DNA from 2 places in the Rhizobium sp. SVR5-2C genome. Region 2 is predicted to be linked to the other one. Evidence: riboswitches for the same ligand, from Rfam matches in the RefSeq annotation. Region 2 holds a riboswitch; the other holds the start of a gene.

Region 1 (5,423 bases), on a different contig from region 2:
CGAGACGGAAATGGCGCCGGAAAAGACCGTGCGAAACAGCCTGGCGGTTTCGGCTGAATATGAGGTTCCGCTTGCCGGCTACCAAATCCATCTCGGTCTAACGACTGGACCGGATTGCGCAAGGCCGTCGGCTCTCATCGATGGGGTTCCGGACGGCGCCGTTTCTACCGATGGGCGAGTGATGGGAACCTATCTTCACGGGCTTTTCGGCAGCGACGCCTATCGCAGCAAGCTTCTGGAGAGTTTCGGGCTCTCCGGTCAGCGGCAGGGCTATCGGCAAAGCGTCGATCAGGCGCTGGACGAGGTCGCCGCCGACCTTGAGACGCATCTCGACAAGGCCTGGCTGGCCGGGCTTCTCGGTTAGCCCAGGATTTAGATTTCGCCGGAGACATCCCGGCGGCGGCGGTCCAGTTCTTCGCTATAGCGACGCAGGGTATGGCTTTCGCTGAGCTGGCCGACCACCTTGCGCTCGATGAGGTTGTTGACGACGGCGAGCGCTTCGCTCTCGGTCTTGTCGAAGATCGCGGCGGCCTGCTTTGCATTCATCTGCGGCTGCAGGAAGTCGTTCCGGTAGCGGATGAAATCCTGGAGGCCCTTGCCCTCGTCGTCGGTATCGACCAGGCTCGCGTAGATGTCAGGAACAAGCACGATGCCGGCATATTTGTCGGAGTCGTCAATAAGGATGACTCGCTGCGTCGAGCCGATCGGAAAGGCTCGCTTGAACTCCTCCAGCGTCAAGCCGGTCTTCGCCGTTTTCACGTCGGCGCGCATCAGCTTGTCGACGGTCAGGTTGCGGATCCAGCCGACATCGTGAGCGCTGCGGATGCTCTCTCCACGAAGGTGGAAGCGCCATGTGGCGAAGGAGTAGCCGAAAGTGCTTCTGACGACGAGCGAAGAGGTGATGACCGCCGCCAGCACCAGCGCGGTGATGGGAAAGTCGCCGGTGATCTCCAGCGCCAGGAAGGTCGTCGTCAGCGGCCCGCCGATGATGGCGACGGCAAGCGAGCTCATGCCGACCACGGCGTAAACGACCGGCGTCAGTGTCGCGTCCGCGAAGTAGGGTGCGGAATAGGCGAAGAGCTTGCCCAGCAGGGCGCCCATGAAGAGCGAGGCGAAGAACAGGCCGCCCCTGAAGCCCGAGCCGATCGAGATCGCGGAGGCGAAAGATTTCAGCAGGAAGAGACTGACGAGCGCGGGAATCGTCACCTCGCGGGCGAGGTTCAGATGCAGCGCGCCATGACCTGCCGCAAGCACCTGCGGCGAGACCAGCGCCAGCAGGCCGACGACGATGCCGCCGAGCGCTGGTCGGAAGGGCGGAGCGATTGAGCTCTTGCGTGCCAGTTCCTCAACGAAGGAGACGCCCTGCATCACCAGGATGCCGACGCCGGCGCAGAAGGCGCCGAGCAGCACGGCAGGCACGTAATCCGCCGGCGCGACCGTGCCGAAGCTGCCGATGTCGATAACGAAATCGCTGCCGGCGAGGAGCCGTGCGACCAGCGTTGAGACCAGCGCGGCAACGACGACCGGTGTCAGCGACACGATCGAATAGGTGCCGATGATCAGCTCGAAAGCATAGAAGGCGCCGGCTAGGGGAGCGTTGAAGGCGGCAGCGATTGCGCCCGCCGCGCCGCAGCCGACGAGTGTGCGCTGATCCGCACGACGAAGCTGCAGTTTCAGCCCAAATTTCGAGGCGATACCGGCGGCAAGCTGCGTATAGCCGGCCTCGAGCCCCACTGACGCGCCGAAGCCATTGGAGACGAGGTTCTGGATGCTGACGAGGATACTGTCGGTCAGTGACAGGCGGCCGCCATGCAACGCATTGGCCTCGATCGGGTCGACCATCGGCTTCTTGCGCCATCTGGCGAGAATGAAGATGAGGAGACCGAGCAAGACGCCGCCGGCGACGGGAGCTGTAAGCAGCAGGAGCTTATTGTCGATCTGAGAGGCACTGAGCCGGGTCGTGACGTCGATGCCGAAGATCAGCCTGTGCATTTCCTCGGAGACGAGTCTCATGGCGGTGACCGCAAGCCCCGATGCGACACCGACGAGCGCGCCGGCAAAGACCATGCCCATCTCGCTGCGTCGGGCGAGCGCCCGCAATCGGCCGATATCAAAAAAGATGGTGAGAGGGCCGAGGCGGCGGATATGCATTCTGGAGAGCATCATAGGACAACTAGGCGGCAGGAGTGGCGGTCAAGGCCGGCGGGCGGCCTCCGCATGCTTGCCAATTGCGGCAGAATACCGGCGCAGCAGTAAAGTTTTTATGACGTAAGTCTCTGATTAAAAACGACAATGTTGGTAGTGTAAGTCGAGATGAACGCCTTGTCCGCCTCCGGCTGATTGACATGGCAGGGGTGGGCGCCTAACCATGCATTATCATAACGGATGGTTTCGGATCGACATGCGTCGATCCGGATGAAAAGGGAATGTGAAGGGGCGGACCCAAACAGGGCGTTCTCATCACAGCCGACCCCGCGACTGTAGAGCGGTCAGGGTCTTCCGTCCGGTGTTTGGGCCAATTCATGGCTGTTTCGCATGTCGCGGAATGGGTGAGGCGGCAAGGGCGCCGGAAAAGCCACTGGAAATGCATCGTGATCAGCCGGGGCAGGACGCCTCTATTTCTACGAATCGTCCGCCTTTTCACGAAATGCAGCCGGGAAGGCGAGGGAGATCCGCTGGCACGATCAGGGCGACCTCAATGGTCGCTCCGGTCGCGGCCGAGACCCGCGAGCCAGGAGACCTGCCATGCGTGCCGGGCGAGAAGCCCACCCTGGGGTATTGTTCCCCACCGCCAGCACGGAGGTTTGCATGGCTGAAAGAGAAGTTCTGCGTTCGCATGCCGCGAACGTTTTTGCTGTCCGTCGCAGTCCGCTCCAGATCGGACCGTGCTTCCCATGAGTGGATCCATCACCGGCACCGCCTTCGTTCTCGGCGGTGCGCGTTCCGGCAAATCCCGTTTCGCCGAGCAGCTTGTCACCGACAGCCGCTTGGAGCGCCATTACGTCGCGACCGGCCGTGCCTGGGATGACGAGATGCGTGAGCGCATCGATAAGCACAAGGCAGACCGGGGCCCGCTCTGGGCGACGCATGAGGAGCCTCTTGAGCTCGTCGCATGTCTTTCCGCGATCGACGGCGAGGGCCGGGCGATCCTCGTCGACTGCCTGACACTCTGGGTTACCAATCTGATGATGGAAGAGCGCGACATGGCGGCGGAATTTACCGCGCTTGCCGGCTGGCTGCCGAAAGCCAGGGCGCGCCTCGTCCTCGTTTCCAATGAAGTCGGCCTCGGCATCGTGCCGGAAAACCACATGGCGCGGGATTTCCGTGACCACGCCGGAAGGCTGCACCAGATGATCGCGGCGGAAGCCGCGGAAGTGTATTTTATCGCGGCGGGTCTGCCGCTGAAAATGAAGGGTTGAGTCCTATGAACCAGCAGAAAATTCCCGCAACGGTCATCACCGGCTTCCTCGGCGCGGGCAAGACGACGATGATCCGCAATCTTCTTTCCAACACGGGCGGCAAGAAGATCGCACTGATCATCAACGAGTTCGGCGATCTCGGCGTCGATGGCGACGTGCTGAAGGGCTGCGGGGCGGAAAACTGCACGGAAGACGACATCATCGAGCTCACCAACGGCTGCATCTGCTGCACCGTCGCCGACGATTTCATCCCGACCATGACGAAGCTTCTGGAGCGCGAGCAGCGCCCGGACCACATCGTCATCGAGACCTCCGGCCTTGCCTTGCCGCAGCCGCTCGTCGCCGCCTTCAACTGGCCGTATATCCGCAGCGAAGTGACGGTCGATGGCGTCATCACCGTGGTCGACAGCGCAGCTGTGGCGGCGGGCCGTTTCGCCGACGATCACGACGCCGTCGATGCGCTGCGCGCCGAGGATGCGTCGCTCGACCACGAAAGCCCGATCGAAGAACTCTTCGAGGACCAGCTGACCTGCGCGGATCTGATCGTTCTGAACAAGACGGATCTCCTCGATACCGCCGGCCTCGGCCGCGTGCGCCAGGAGGTAACCTCCCGCATTGCCCGCAAGCCTGTCATGATCGAGGCGAGGAACGGCGAGGTTCCGGCAGGCGTGCTGCTCGGCCTCGGCATTGGCACGGAGGCGGATATCGCCAACCGCAAGTCCCATCACGAGCTGGAGCATGAGGATGGCGCGCCGCACGACCACGACGAGTTCGACAGCTTCGTCGTCGAGCTTGGCGCGATCGCCGATCCGGCAGGCTTCGTCGAAAAGCTGAAGGCGGTGATTGCGGAACACGACGTTCTGCGCCTGAAGGGCTTTGCCGACGTGGCTGGAAAGCCGATGCGCCTGCAGATCCAGGCTGTCGGCAGCCGCATCGACCAGTATTTCGACCGTGCATGGGCAAATGGCGAAACGCGCGGCACGCGCCTCGTCGTCATTGGCCTGCACGAGATGGATCAGGCTGTTGTCCGCAAGGCCATTGAGGCGCTCGTTTAAGGCTCGGCCATGCACCTCCTTCTAGCCCAGAAAGGAACGATCAGCGACGGCGACGAGGCGATCGACCTTGGCCAGTCGCCCGGCGATATCCTGTTCCTTTCGGCGGCGGATACCGAACTTGCGGCAATCGCCGCTGCGCACGGCCAGAGCGGAGGGAAACCCTTCACGCTTCGGCTCGCCAGTTTGATGAGCCTCAAGCACCCGATGTCCGTCGATGCCTATATCGAGCGGACCGCGCGGCGTGCGAAGCTGATCATCGTCCGTGCGCTCGGCGGGGCGAGCTACTTCCACTACGCGCTGGAAGCACTGCACGCTGCGGCGGCACGCCACGGCGCGATGATTGCCGTGCTGCCGGGGGATTCCAAGCCGGATGCCGGGCTGACGCCGTTCTCGAATGTGCCGCTCGATGATCTGAATGCACTTTGGGCTTATCTGATCGAAGGCGGCGACGAGAATTCGCGGCGTCTGCTGGACTATGCTGCCGCGATGCTTTCGGGCGGCGCCGAAAAGCCTGCCGCTGCCGCGCCCCTGATGAAGGCGGGCATCTGGTGGCCGGGCAGGGGCGTTGTCAGTGTGGAGGAGTGGCGAGCTCTCTCCGAGTCGCTCTTCTCCCCAGCGGGGAGAAGATGCCCGGCAGGGCAGATGAGGGGGGCGAGCGACGCGAGGAGCGAACAGGGCCAGGAGGGCGAAGTTGGCGATTGCCGCGCTGCCCCCTCATCCGACTCTTCGGGCCACCTTCTCCCCGCTGGGGAGAAGGGAAGTTCCTGCGACCCCCCCACCGTCGCCATCAGCTTCTACCGTGCGCTCGTCCAGAGCGGCGAGACGAAACCCGCCGAAGCGCTGATCGAAGCGCTGGCGGCAGAGAACCTACGCCCTCTGCCCGTCTTTGCCTACAGCCTCAAGGACCCTGTCTCCACTGGCATTCTGGAAACGGTCTTTGCCGAAGCGA
Region 2 (5,423 bases):
ATCCACGGTCTGTCGCGCACCATCACCGGCAGCAACTCCATGATCTGCCGGGTGAAGAGCACGTCCGACGGATAGAACGGATCGGAGAGAAAGTGCTGCTTCTGGTTGGAGACGAAAGCAGGGATCACGATAAGCGGTACCAGGATGAATACGGACTGGTAGCGCCGTCCGAATGCGGCATCGAGGGTCAGCATCACGATCGCCAGCATGGCGACCGTCGTCATGCCGGGCCGGGCTGTCGATGTCAGGAATTCGCCGACATCGGTGAGCGTGCCGCGGGCGATCCATTCGACGCTAATCGTGCTGAGGAGGGCAACGGATAGGGAAAATGCTATGCCGATCGCCGCGCGTGCTGTGGGAGATTGCACGCTCGACCCGAAACCAGCAACTCTTCGTGCCTGCGCGGACTTCAATACCAACGCGATCAACGTCAGACTCCAATGTCATAAAAGCTTCATCTCAATGTCACATGTCCGTCATGAACGGTAGATGAACCCTGACGTTCCGCAATGGTTTCGCTTTTTTGCCCGACTTAGTCCGCGGCTTTTCATGGCACGGCGATTGCAGCGGCAGCCGGTGCGCGCTAAATGAATGACATGACACAAGAAAACGCGCCTTTGAATACGCTCCACATTGCCGTTGCCCAGTTGAACCCGACGGTCGGGGATGTGGCCGGAAACCTTGCCAAAGCCCGCGAAGCACGCGCCGACGCGGCCCGCCAGGGCGCGCATCTCTTGCTTTTGACGGAGCTTTTCATTTCCGGCTATCCGCCGGAAGACCTGGTGCTGAAGCCGGCATTCTTGAGAGCCTGCCAGAAGGCGGTCGAAGACCTCGCGGCCGACACCGCGGACGGCGGGCCAGGCGTCATCGTCGGCTTCCCGCGGCAGGGCGAGACCGGGCGCCACAATTCCATCGCGGTTCTCGACGGCGGCAAGATCCTGGTACTGCGGGACAAGGTCGACCTGCCGAACTACGGTGAATTCGACGAAAAGCGCGTCTTTTCGGAAGGAACGATGCCGGGACCAGTCAATTTCCGCGGCGTGCGTCTCGGCGTGCCGATCTGCGAGGAGATCTGGAACGATCTCGGCGTGTGCGAAACGCTCGCCGAAAGCGGCGCGGAAATCTTGCTCGTCCCGAACGGCTCGCCCTACTATCGCGGCAAGGTCGACGTGCGCCATCAGGTGGCGCTGAAGCAGGTGATCGAAACGGGCCTGCCGCTGATCTTCGCCAATCAGCTCGGCGGCCAAGACGAGCTCGTCTTCGACGGCGCGAGCTTCGCCTTCAACGGCGACAAGACGCTCGCCTTCCAGATGAGCCAGTTCGAAACGGCATTGGCCGTCACCACTTGGAGGCGCGGCGAGGACGGATGGCGCTGCGCCGAGGGTCCGATGTCGCGCATTCCCGAACTCGACGAGGCCGATTATCGTGCCTGCCTGCTCGGGTTTCGCGACTACGTGAACAAAAATGGCTTCAAGAACGTCGTGCTTGGCCTGTCGGGCGGGATCGACTCGGCCATCTGCGCAGCGATTGCGGTCGATGCGCTCGGCGAGGAGCGCGTCCGCACGGTCATGCTGCCTTACCGTTACACCTCTGCCGATTCGCTGAAGGATGCGGCGGATTGCGCCAAGGCGCTTGGTTGCCGTTATGACATCGTGCCGATCGAGGAGCCGGTGAAGGGCTTTACCGCGGCGCTGTCGGAACTCTTCGAAGGTACGGATAGCGGCATCACCGAGGAAAACCTGCAGAGCCGTGCACGTGGCACGATCCTGATGGCGATCTCCAACAAGTTCGGCTCGATGGTCGTCACGACCGGCAACAAGTCGGAAATGTCGGTCGGCTATGCGACCCTCTACGGCGACATGAACGGCGGCTTCAATCCGATCAAGGACCTCTACAAGATGCAGGTCTATGCGCTGGCGCGCTGGCGCAACAGCCACGTGCCGCCGGATGCGCTGGGTCCTTCGGGCGTGGTGATCCCGCAGAACATCATCGACAAGGCGCCGTCCGCCGAGCTTCGTCCCGACCAGACGGACCAGGATTCGCTGCCGCCTTATCCCGTGCTCGACGACATTCTCGAATGCCTGGTTGAAAAGGAGATGGCGGTGCGGGAGATCGTCGCGCGCGGACACGACGTCGAGACCATCCACCGCATCGAGCACCTGCTCTATCTCGCCGAATACAAGCGCCGCCAATCGGCTCCGGGCGTGAAGATCACCAAGAAGAATTTCGGACGTGATCGCCGCTATCCGATCACCAACCGGTTCAGGGACCGGTAACAAGAATCCGGGAGGATGTATGCGCAGTTCGGTCGAGATCTACAACATCCGCACCGGTAAAAGCCGGGTTGTCTTTCAAACGGATCAGCTGATCGAGGCGCCGAATTTTTCGCCGGATGGCGGCTATCTGCTGGTCAATGGCGATGGGCTGCTTTATCGGCAGAGGCCGGATGGAGCTGGCGGGCTGGAGAAGGTCGATACCGGTTTTGCAGTCGCCTGCAACAACGATCACGGCATCTCCGCGGATGGCACGATGATCGCCATCTCGGACAAGACGGAATACGGCAAGTCATGCATCTACGTCCTGCCTGCGGCTGGCGGCACGCCGCGTCAGGTCACGCAGAACCTGCCCTCCTACTGGCACGGCTGGTCGCCCGATGGCCGGCATGTCGCTTATTGCGGTATCCGCGACCAGGTTTTCGACATCTACACGATTTCCGTAGATGGTCGCGAGGAAACGCGCCTGACGCATGGCGAGGGGCGCAATGACGGCCCCGACTGGTCGGCCGACAGACAGTGGATCTATTTCAATTCCAGCCGTACCGGGCTCATGCAGATCTGGCGCATCCATCCGGACGGAACGGGTCTCCAGCAGGTGACGCATGACAATTACGGCAACTGGTTTGCGCATCCGTCGCCCAAGAACGACAAGGTGCTGATCCTGTCCTACGATCCTGATGTCTTCGACCATCCGCGCGATCTTCATGTGCGGCTGCGGCTGATGGACATGGACGGCGGCAATCTGACCACGCTTTTCGAACTCTTCGGCGGGCAGGGCACGATCAATGTGCCGTGCTGGTCACCGGAAGGTGATGAATTTGCCTATGTGCGGTATTTCCCGGTGGCTTGATCGGGACAGCAATCCGGGAGATAGAGACTGCCGTCAGGTGCCTGCTTCAAGCAGGAGAATCGGGAATCCGGTGTGAGACCGGAACGTGCCCAACGCTGTAAGGCTGACGCTTGCTGCAAAACTGCCACTGGCTTTCGGGCCGGGAAGGCTGCGGCAAGCGGGTGACGCCAAGTCAGAAGACCGGCCTGACAGGATAGACTGACCCGCGCGGACGGCGGGCGGTTGCGTTGTTGGGGATTTGACGATGCGACCCTTGAATGACGGCGCGCTTGCGGGCGCGTCTGCCTTTGATAGTGAAGAACGCGATGCGGTTTATCGGGCGATCATGACCCGCCGCGACGTGCGCGATCAGTTTCTGCCCGATCCCTTGCCCGACGATGTTGTGGGACGCCTGCTGGAGGCAGCGCACCACGCGCCCTCCGTCGGCTTCATGCAACCCTGGAACTTCATTCTGGTGCGCGATCCGGCCGTTCGGCAGCAGGTGTGGCAAGCCTTCGACCGCGCAAACCGCGAGGCGACGGAGATGTTCGACGGGGAGCGCCGCGACAAATACCGCTCGTTGAAGCTCGAAGGCATTTTGCGGGCGCCGCTCGGCATCTGCGTGACCTGCGATCCGACACGCGGCGGCAGCGTGGTGCTCGGACGGACCCACAATCCACGCATGGACGCCTACTCGACGGTCTGCGCGGTCCAGAACCTGTGGCTCGCGGCCCGAGCGGAGGGCGTCGGTATCGGCTGGGTGAGCATTTTCCACGAGAGCGACCTGAAGGAGATACTCGGTATCCCGGCGCATATCGAGGTGATCGCGTGGCTGTGCGCAGGCTATGTCGACGAGCTTTACCTGGAGCCGGAGCTCGCCGTGAAAGGCTGGCGGCAGCGCCTGCCTCTGGAAGAACTGATCTTCTCCGACCGGTGGGGCAACCGCTAGCGCCCGTCAGTTCTGTTGCGGCTGCGCGCCGGATGTTGCGGGCCTCTTGAGGTCGATCGCACCCTGATCGCCAGCCAGGAACTGCGGACCGACCTGACGGACCTTGTTGTTTGCGGGATCATAGGGGCGATCCGGCACCGAGGGTTGCGGCGCCGGTTCCGGGGTCGCGGCGGCGGTCGCCGGCGGCTTCGACCGGATAGTCGTGATCGAGCCTTTCTGCGGCGGCTCGCTGATCGCCTGGTTCTTGCGGATGTTGTCGTAGTAGGCTGACAGATTGCAAGAGCAGGTCGACTTTTCGCCGGGGGCGCGCTTCTTGTAGGCGAAGGCATTCGGCATGGCGCTGTAAGGCGCACCGGTCGACGCCGAGATCATGTTGGCGGCGTCGGGGTTCGCGATGTCCTGGTAGAAGAGTTCGGTTTCAATGCCCGGGCACATTTTCGAGCATGTCGCAGCGTCGCGTCCAAAATCGACCGAGGTTGCGTTCGTGGTGATCGGGAAAAAGCCGCCGTCGCAGGTGCGCACGCACATGGTGGTGACTTGCGCCATCGGCTCGCCGCGCGGCACGCCGAGCGGGATGAACGTGTCGCTGCGCATTGTCTGCTCTTCGGGGCTCGGCGCGGGGGCATAGGCTTGATCGTCGGGCCAATATTCCTCGACCTCATTGCAGCCATTGTCTTCAAGCGCCGCCATCAGCTCCCGGCGTCCGCGATCGTCCACGCCTTCCCGTTCGCGCAGGTCGTTGCTGCGGTCCTGCAGATACTGGATGTTGTCGACCATGCGCGCTTCGGATTGCTCCAATTCGCTGCAGTAGTCCGCATTCTCGCCGCCGATCACCACCATGCTGTCGACAGAGCAGCCGTACCTGCGCATGTCTTCGCGGACATCGCGCAGTTCGAGATTCTGCTCGGCAATTGCGCTGGCGTAGTGGTGGTTGAGCTCGGGGCTGTTGGTCGTGATTTCCGGCAGATTGGCGAGGCGGGCGCGCAGGTCCTGGCAGATCGCATTCGTCTGCGCGGCCGCGGGAGCTGCGAGGGTAAATAGAAGCGCAAGGGTCAGGTTTCGACGTTTCACGGTATCATCCCGCTAGCAAGCCAGGCCGGTACGCGGCGGAGCATTCGCCGCGTATGCCTTTCTAGCCTGTTTCCGTTAACAGGCTAGCGACGGATTCTAACGCATTTTCCCGTTTGGCAGCAACTTATGCGGGCTGCGAAGCCTCAACGACCGCAAGAGCCGCCATGTTCACGACGCCGCGCGAGGTGACCGAAGTCGACAGGATATGCGCAGGCTGCGCGGTTCCAAGCAGAATCGGGCCGACATGAAGCGCATCCATCATCGTGCGGACGATGCCGAGCGAAATGTTGGCGGCATC

What was found. Region 2 has a riboswitch for cobalamin ahead of bluB (5,6-dimethylbenzimidazole synthase). Riboswitches for the same ligand answer to the same signal wherever they lie in the genome.
Region 1: another riboswitch for cobalamin. It lies ahead of cobU (bifunctional adenosylcobinamide kinase/adenosylcobinamide-phosphate guanylyltransferase); the one in region 2 lies ahead of bluB (5,6-dimethylbenzimidazole synthase).

What each region holds. Positions count from the first base shown of each region.
Region 1 is NZ_JBNDHT010000035.1:36,175-41,597, forward strand. It holds gene ACPYOI_RS12770 (cobyric acid synthase) at 1-364, shown strand, start outside; gene ACPYOI_RS12775 (chloride channel protein) at 373-2,163, opposite strand; cobalamin riboswitch at 2,370-2,762, shown strand; gene cobU (bifunctional adenosylcobinamide kinase/adenosylcobinamide-phosphate guanylyltransferase) at 2,895-3,419, shown strand; gene cobW (cobalamin biosynthesis protein CobW) at 3,425-4,474, shown strand; gene cobN (cobaltochelatase subunit CobN) at 4,484-5,423, shown strand, end outside.
Region 2 is NZ_JBNDHT010000003.1:33,462-38,884, forward strand. It holds gene ACPYOI_RS01495 (LTA synthase family protein) at 1-434, opposite strand, end outside; gene ACPYOI_RS01500 (NAD+ synthase) at 597-2,276, shown strand; gene ACPYOI_RS01505 (TolB family protein) at 2,296-3,126, shown strand; cobalamin riboswitch at 3,145-3,329, shown strand; gene bluB (5,6-dimethylbenzimidazole synthase) at 3,371-4,054, shown strand; gene ACPYOI_RS01515 (DUF2865 domain-containing protein) at 4,061-5,125, opposite strand; gene ACPYOI_RS01520 (NADP-dependent malic enzyme) at 5,250-5,423, opposite strand, start outside.